DNA from 2 places in the Thermodesulfovibrio sp. TK500a genome. Region 1 is predicted to be linked to the other one. Evidence: riboswitches for the same ligand, from Rfam matches in the RefSeq annotation. Region 1 holds a riboswitch; the other holds the start of a gene.
The links. A riboswitch is a leader RNA that binds a small molecule or an ion and turns the genes downstream of it on or off. The one in region 1 is predicted to bind cobalamin.
Positions count from the first base shown of each region.

Region 2: linked by a shared signal. The riboswitch ahead of metE (5-methyltetrahydropteroyltriglutamate--homocysteine S-methyltransferase) and the one ahead of ACZ430_RS00240 (TonB-dependent receptor) in region 1 are both predicted to bind cobalamin.

Region 1 covers NZ_AP041606.1:50,429-54,653, forward strand. The annotation lists gene ACZ430_RS00240 (TonB-dependent receptor) at 1-1,863, opposite strand, end outside; cobalamin riboswitch at 1,892-2,080, opposite strand; gene ACZ430_RS00245 (radical SAM protein) at 2,153-3,628, shown strand; gene ACZ430_RS00250 (hypothetical protein) at 3,625-3,945, shown strand; gene ACZ430_RS00255 (M48 family metalloprotease) at 4,028-4,225, shown strand, end outside.
Region 2 covers NZ_AP041606.1:919,076-923,300, reverse strand. The annotation lists gene mtnP (S-methyl-5'-thioadenosine phosphorylase) at 1-120, opposite strand, end outside; tRNA gene ACZ430_RS04860 (tRNA-Arg) at 150-223, opposite strand; gene thpR (RNA 2',3'-cyclic phosphodiesterase) at 270-845, opposite strand; gene ACZ430_RS04850 (phosphatidylglycerophosphatase A family protein) at 853-1,290, opposite strand; cobalamin riboswitch at 1,322-1,507, shown strand; gene metE (5-methyltetrahydropteroyltriglutamate--homocysteine S-methyltransferase) at 1,538-3,775, shown strand; gene ACZ430_RS04840 (ribonucleoside triphosphate reductase) at 3,777-4,225, shown strand, end outside.

The sequences.
Region 1 (4,225 bases):
AAGGTTTTTAATCGGCCTATATGAAGCCTTAAGATTAAAGACTGTAAAGTCACCTTTTGTTACAACTTTTCCATTTCCTGACGGAGACCAGTCTATAACCTTTTCATCGCCCATATAGTTTCCAATAAGTCTTAAATCCCAGTTTTCTTGGCCTGTCTTCACACCGAAAGCTCCTGTCCACTTAGGAATATACGTTAAAGTTTTACCATATTTACTTATCTCTGTTTCATCTTTACTCAAATATCTTGTGTGATAAGTAAAATTAGCAAAGGGCTCCAAAAGAAATTTTGTTCCTAAGAATTGGCTTAACTCATAGGAAAACTCACTTTCAAATCCCTGAATAGTTGCTCCATCAATATTTTTATAGGTATAGGCATTTAAGATTGCATCTTCATATCTGAGAATTTTGTTTTTGAATTTTGAATGGAAAAAGGTAATTTCACTTTTTAAAGACTCTTCCGTATATGAAATCCCAATTTCATAGGAAGCGCTTTTTTCTGGCTTTAATTGGGAGTTTCCAAAATATCTTTTCCCTCCAGAGATGAAATCAGAAGCAAGCTCTTCTGGCGAAGGAACTCTAAATGCCGTACCAGCATTAGTTTTTATATGCAAATTCTCTGTGATTTTATATAAAAGCCCTCCTCTGAAAGTGAAGTTATCAAGGTTTTCCTCTCTTGGCTTTAGATTTTTTATCCCCTCTGTTGATAGTATTTTGTTCTCAAAATAATCATATCTTAATCCAGCATGAATTATTAGTTTTTTCTCTAAGAGACTCAATCTGCCTTCTGTAAACAAGCCATAACTATCATACTGTGAATTTGGATTATACGGAGAACCTGTGTTTCTTGAGCTTTTGATATTTATTCTATCCCATTGTCCGCCGATTAAAATTCTGTGCTCATTAATTGGTAAAATTTTTAGGATACTTAAGCCTTGAGTTTTTGTTTTGGTAATTGATATCTCTCCAGGAGTTTCCCACTTGCCTGTTTGAGAACCTTCATAGTTTTCTCTTCTGTCATTATTGAAATAATAATTTGCATTAAAATTTTCTGTTTTATAGTTGATTTCAATTCTGTTTCTTTCAATTTCCTTTTTATCATCTATATCTGGTTCATACCTTGCTCCTGGTGAGCCTATGTTCCATCCTTTCCAGTGTTGAAATCCCAATGATATGTGATGATTTTTTAAGAAGTTGTATCCAAATCTTGCTGATAAGAATTCCTCATCATATCCTGTATTTTCAATTTTTCCATAATATTTTGCTGAATAGTCATCAATTGATGAACGGCTTGCTGATAGATAAAAGTCAAAGGGCTCTTTTTTAATTTTTAGCTCTGCCACGGGCTTTATAAATCCCCAAGAGCCTGCATCTATTCCAACGCTGCCGTTAATACCTTCATTATTAGCCTTTTTCGTTATTATGTTTATAACTCCTCCCATTGCAGAGGAACCGTATAAAACAGAGGCAGGTCCTTTAACAATTTCTATTCTTTCAATATCATCTGTAGGAATTGTTGCAAAGTTTACAGTCCCAGTTCTGTTTCCATTAATCAAAATCAAAACCCTACTTTTAATGTCATCAAAGAGGTCTGTGTTGAATCCTCTGAGTCCAATTCTGCTTGTAGATAACCCAGGATATTTATGCACGTGTCCTAATGCTGACTCGGCTATTAAATCTCCTGCATTCTTAGCGACAGATGTTTTTATGTCTCTTTCTGTAATAATTCGAACAGAGTAAGGCAGGTCAGATTTAGTCTCTTCAATTCTCGTTGCGGTTACAACAATCTCATCGAGTTTTGTCTCCTGTGCTGAAGCATTACTCGAAAATAGGAAAGAAATAAGGAAGAAAATGGCAAAAGGCAATTTTTTCCCTCCCTCGAGGAATTGGAAAGCCAAAGGCTTCCCGTTGGACAGGTCTTCCGGCTTTGGGCTCAAACTCCTACTTGCCCGCCTTCCCAGAGACTATCTCCAGTGGCTTTTTGGGCTTTCGTTCCCAACACGGCTGCGGGGCAGCGGAGGATTCACACCTCTCTTCCCTTGCTCCAACCAGTAAAAGTATACCAGAGGCTTTCAAAATATTTCAAAATACCCCTTGACATTTCAGTTTAGTAAAAATATACTTTAATTAAAATAATTTCATAGGAATAAATTAATGGAAAAAATAATTAAAAGCTGTGATGTTCATCTATTCAATGTCCGTGACGAATACTTTCTTTATGATGTGGAAGGAAACAAGCTTTTTTCCTTATCAAAAGATGCTTATGAGATAGCAAGAAAAATAATAAAAGGAGAAAGGATAGATGAAAATTTTTCAATAAGATACATTAAAGCTGAGAGGGAATTAAAGAAAGTAATTGATGAAATAGAACCATTAACAGAGGAAGAGGCAGAAAATAGGAGAAAAATTCTTGAACAGACAGAGCATAAACTTACAGGTTTATGGCTTGGTGTTGCTCACAGTTGTAATTTAGGTTGTGCTTATTGTTTTGCAAATAGTCCGAGATACCTGCAGACTCATAAAACTTTAATGTCTGAAGATATAGCTTTCAGAGGAATTGAATTTATGCTTAATCAATCTCCTGACGATAAAGAGTATGACCTTATCTTCTTCGGCGGTGAACCCCTCCTTAGATTTGACCTCATCAGGAAAATTATTGAGCATACATCAGAGCTTTCGAAATCTGACAAAAAGTTTTATTACTCCATAACGACTAATGGAACACTTTTGACTAAAGATGTATTCGACTATCTCAAAGACAACAATGTTTCAATTATGTTAAGTATTGACGGTACAGAAGAACTACACAATAAAAACAGACCTTACAAAGATGGTAGACCCTCCTGGCAAGATATTATAAATAACATATCTAAAATTCCAGATATAGGATATTACATAATGGCACGAGTTACTGTAACATCCACCAAGCCAACATTGCTCGATATTTTCAATAATATGAGGTCCTTAGGGTTTATAGATGTGGCTTTGGTAGAGATTTGTCCAAACTCAGGAGAGATGCCTGTTTTGCCATCCGAGTTAATTCCAACCCTTAAAAGCCAATATTTAGAACTGGCTGAATACTTAATTGAAGCGGAGACTGACCCCTATCACAATGGCCTAAAATGTCTATCTGTAAACATGCAGGCTCTAAGAGAGAGAAAGCGTTCCTTCTATTGTTGTTCAACAGGAATAAGCTCTCTGTATCTCACTCCTGATGGTGATTTTTACCCATGTATGAGGCTCATTACAGAAAAGGGAGAGAACATAATGGGAAATCTTGAAATTGGAGTAGATAGAGAAAAAATCAAAAGTTTCATTCAAAACAATATATTCAACAAAAAGTGTATTCAATGCTGGGCGAGGTATATTTGTGGAGGAGGTTGCTATGGAGACTCTTTCGCTTATGGAGGAAATATCAGAAGTGTAATTGAGAATTACTGCATAATGAACAGATTTAAAATAGAAGTTGCCGCTTATATTCTCAAAAAACTTAATGATAAGAATCGATTACCAGAAAAAGACAAAAAAGTAAGGCTAAAATCATTCGGTATGTATCTAAATAAATTTTTCTCTAAACGTCCTGTTTTACAGGACAAAATCTTACAAAGGAAAGGTGGTGAAAAGACATGAAAGAAGACCGTCGTTCTTTTCTTAAGAAAATGGGTTTTATGGCATTAGGAGTTTTTGCCTCTATGTTTGCAGTAGGCTCTAAGAAGGATGTAAATCTTCTGAGTATTGTTGAAGAGGTTCACGCTCAAGACCCAGAGAACATGCCTGACAGATGTCGCTCTGGAACGAGGGGATTGACAAGGTGCCGTAATCACTGGGGTCGCTGCGAGGGTGAGTGGCATGCATGTAGTGGTCATCAAAGCGGAGGTAGAGGTTCTGGCTGTCCTAAGAAAGTCCAGTGTAAGGACCATAATTTCAAGAAAGGTCCAACAGATTAAGGCTTTTGGCCTGAGTTTTATGGAGGGAGACTTTTTCTCCCTCCATAAAAATTATTAGTTTTAATTAAAAACTTTCACAACTATGAAAGAGAAAAGCATTGTTATAAAAATATTCTCTTTGTTTTTAACTCTTATTTTTGCTCTTTCAAATTTTTCCTGCGCTGTTAATCCTGTTACTGGTAAACAACAATTAATGTTCTTCTCTGAAGAGGGAGAGTTAGAGCTTGGGAAAAACTACTTTCCAAGCGCCATATGGGGTTCTGAGGGAGGAGGAGGAGAA
Region 2 (4,225 bases), 870 kb from region 1:
GTTAATTTCCTCTATTTCGTATGGGCAGGAAGGCTCGCCGTAGGGAGTTTTGATTGCGATTTTTTGTTTTTGGACTTCCGATTCACTTAAACCGCTTCCGCCGATTATTCCTATCTTCACCTTGATTTCTCTGCGCTGTTTTTTTAAAATGCGCCCAGGAGGATTTGAACCCCCGACCTGCGGATTCGTAGTCCGACGCTCTATCCTACTGAGCTATGGGCGCTAAAAATATTATAACAGATGCAAAAGCACTCTTAGAAGATAGAATATTAAGAGGATTTTCCAAGATTGAATCTTTCGATAACCTCATAAATCGAGCCATTGGGTGTAAGGGTGCTTTTCATTAGAACAAATTCCTCTACAGAGAACTCAAATTGTCTGTCCTCTATGGATAGTTGTCTGTATTTATCAACTAATTTTTCAAATACATATCTTCCATTTTTATAATTTTTAACTCTTGCAAGAGTGATGTGTGCCTTAAATTCTCTTGTCTCCTTTTGAAATCCTATAACACTAAGGCTTTCATCAATTCTTTTGGCAAGGTCTTTCAGAACTTCTTTATTTTCCGTGCCAATCCATATTACACGGGGTTTGTCTTTATCTGGAAAAACTCCTGGCCGAGTTATCTTAAGTTTAAACGGCGAGAACTCTCTTGATAGAGGATTTAGGATTTCTTTAATCTTAGGAATGAGCTTTTCCTCAACTTCTCCCAGAAATTTAATAGTGATGTGAAGGTTTTGTTTGCTTACAATGTTTATGCCATCAATGGTTTGTTTAGGCTCAATTAAACTTGCGAGAAATTCTCTTATGCTAAGGGGTATCTCAATGGCCAAAAAAAGTCTCATGAAAGTATTATACTCCCAATAGTATTCTTATCAAAAGATTTGTTATAAGTCCTGCCACTACATCATCCATCATTACACTTAATCCTCCCCGTAGTTTCCTCTCTATTTGTCTTATTGGAGGAGGCTTAAAAATGTCAAGAATGCGAAAGACTATGAAGGCTAAAAGTAGGGTATTGAGATTTATTGGAATAAAAAGCATTGCAGCCATATATCCTGCAAACTCATCAATTACTATACAGGACGGGTCTTTCTCGCCCTGTTTCCTTTCGATTTTCTCAGAAGCAAAAACTCCAAGTATAAGGGAGAGTGAAAATATTGCCAGAAGGGTGCTGTAAGATGGCTTCAGAAGCCAAAGAAATAGCAGGCCAAAGACGGTAGCAACAGTTCCAGGTGCGAGGGGGAAATAACCGATGAAAAAAACAGTGGCTATTATTTTATAAAACATGGATAATTTTAACACAGCTTGACAAGACAAACCCAATTCTCTTAAGCTCAAAATTGCTGGATTTTAAGGGAAGAGAGGTGAGAATCCTCCGCTGCCCCGCAGCCGTGTTGGGAACGAAAGCCCACGCATGCCACTGGAGAGCAACTCTCTGGGAAGGCGGGCAAGTAGGTTGAAGTGAGCCCAAAGTCGGAAGACCTATCCAGTCAGAGAGCCTTTGGCTTTCTGAAATGCCTCGTGGGAGGAGCAGATGAAGATTAAAACCACTGTCTTTGGCTATCCCCGTATCGGTCCGAAGAGAGAACTAAAAAAAGCTCTGGAAGACTACTGGAACGGGAAGATTTCAAAAGTAGAACTTTTAGAGACTGCCAATTCTTTAATAATCCAGAATGCTAAAGTCATTCAATCCTCTGGAGTTGACCTCATTCCATCTAATGAATTTTCCCTTTATGACTTTATTCTTGACCATTCAGTGATGTTTAACGCTGTACCTAAGAGATTTAACAGAATTTCAGACCCCTTGGATAGATATTTTGCTATGGCAAGGGGCACTCAAGAGCTTCCAGCACTTGAGATGACCAAGTGGTTTAATACGAATTATCACTACATTGTGCCAGAAATAGAGGATGAAGAGTTTGAGCTTATGGAAAACAAGCCCCTTAGGGAATTTGCTTTGCTAAGAGATAGTCTATCCGTAAAAACCAAACCTGTCATAGTGGGACCTTTTACCTATCTGAAGTCTGCGAAGTTAAATATGGATAGAGTGGAAAGATTATCGGAAAAAATATTGCCTGCCTATAAAAAGCTCCTCATAAAACTCGATGCAGCAGGAGTTGAAGAAATACAGATTGATGAACCTGCAATGGTAATGGATATGGAAGAGCGAGAGATAGAACTCTTAACAGGTCTTTACAGGGAGCTGACAAAGGGCCTTACTTTAAAAGTTTATATTCAAACTTATTATGAAGCGGTTTCAGCATATGAAAAACTTGTTTTCTCTCTGTCTGTCCATGGATTTGGATTTGACCTTGTAGACGGCAAGGAAAATCTTGAAAATATACTAACTCTTGGATTTCCATCCGATAAAGTTCTCATTGCTGGAGTTGTATCGGGAAGAGACCCTTGGAGGACAGACTTTACTGTTGTTATGAGCATGCTGGAGAGACTTTTCAGAGTTACCGATAAGATTATGCTTTCCAATTCATCTCCACTAATTCATCTTCCAATAACTGTTGAGGCAGAGAGAGGACATATTCAAGAGGATATACTTAACATGCTAAGCTTTGCCAATGAGAGACTTGAAGAGTTAACCATTCTCAAAAGAGCAATTAATGATGGAGCAGCCCTGCCCGCAAGGAAAAGTATAGTCCATGAGATATTTTCAAAGGCAGAGGTAAGGAGCAAAATCTCAAGCATTGATGAAAAAGCTATTTTAAGAAAACCCGAATTTAAAGAGAGATACAGAATGCAGATGGATTCTCTCAAGCTGCCTCTTTTCCCTACAACTACCATAGGAAGCTTTCCTCAGACAAAGGAAGTAAGAAAATTCAGGGCAGATTATAAAAATGGTAAGATAACTGAGGAGGAATACAAAAAGTTTATTTTTCAGGAGATTGAAAAGGCTGTAAAAATTCAGGAAGAACTTGACATAGATGTGCTTGTTCATGGAGAGTTTGAGAGAACAGACATGGTAGAGTTTTTTGCTGAAAAACTAAAAGGCTTTGCGATAACTAAAAATGGCTGGGTTCAGTCTTATGGTTCAAGATGTGTAAGACCACCGGTAATTTACGGAGATGTATGGAGGGACAAAGCTCTTACAGTTGAGGAAACCCTTTACGCTCAATCTCTCACCCCAAGACTAGTGAAGGGAATTATGACGGGTGCTGTGACAATTCTTCAGTGGTCCTATCCAAGAAAGGATATATCAAGGCGCGAGATTGCCTACCAGATAGCTCTTGCTCTAAAGGAGGAAGTGCTGGAACTTGAGAAGAGGGGTATAAAAATTATTCAGATTGACGAGCCTGCTTTCAGAGAAGGTTTGCCTCTTAAGAGAAACAAGCAGGATGAGTATTTTGATTGGGCCATAAATAGTTTTAGACTTACCACAGCCGATGTATCTCCCTTTACGCAGATTCATACTCACATGTGCTATTCAGACTTTAATGAGATAATTGACAGGATTTATGCTCTTGATGCTGATGTGATATCAATTGAGGCTTCAAGAAGCAAAGGAGAGATTTTATCTGCCTTTGAGAACTTCAGATACGACCATGGCATTGGATTGGGAGTTTATGATATTCACTCTCCAAGAGTACCCTCTGTTGAGGAGATGATTGAGATTATTGAGCGTTCTGTCAGTCTGATTGATAAGTCACTTTTTTGGATAAACCCAGACTGTGGACTCAAGACAAGAGGATGGCAGGAGACGGTGGCATCACTAAAAAATATGGTTTTAGCTGCAAAGGCTATGCGTAAAAGGGAGGTTTAGGATGTTTAAAAATATAATAAAGCGCGACGGCCGCATTGTCCCCTTTGACCCTGAAAAAATTACTGTAGCCATTTCAAAGGCGGGAAAAGCAACGGGCGAGTTTGATTATGATACGGCAAAAAGGCTTACGATAAAAGTCCTCTTGCTTGCGGAGGAATTAATCAGAGACCGAGACCCACATGTAGAGGAAATACAGGATATAGTTGAGGAGATACTTTTAAGCAGTCCCTACAGGAAAACAGCTAAGGCATATATAATATACCGCGACCAGCATGCGAGAATGCGTGAAATTGCCCGTCAGGGTGGACTTGAGCTCATAGACAACTATCTTAGCAAGGTTGACTGGCGAATTAGTGAAAACTCAAATATGAGTTTCAGTCTTCAGGGGCTTAACAATTATATCTCCTCTGAAATAAGCAAAAGCTACTGGCTACACAAAATATATCCTCC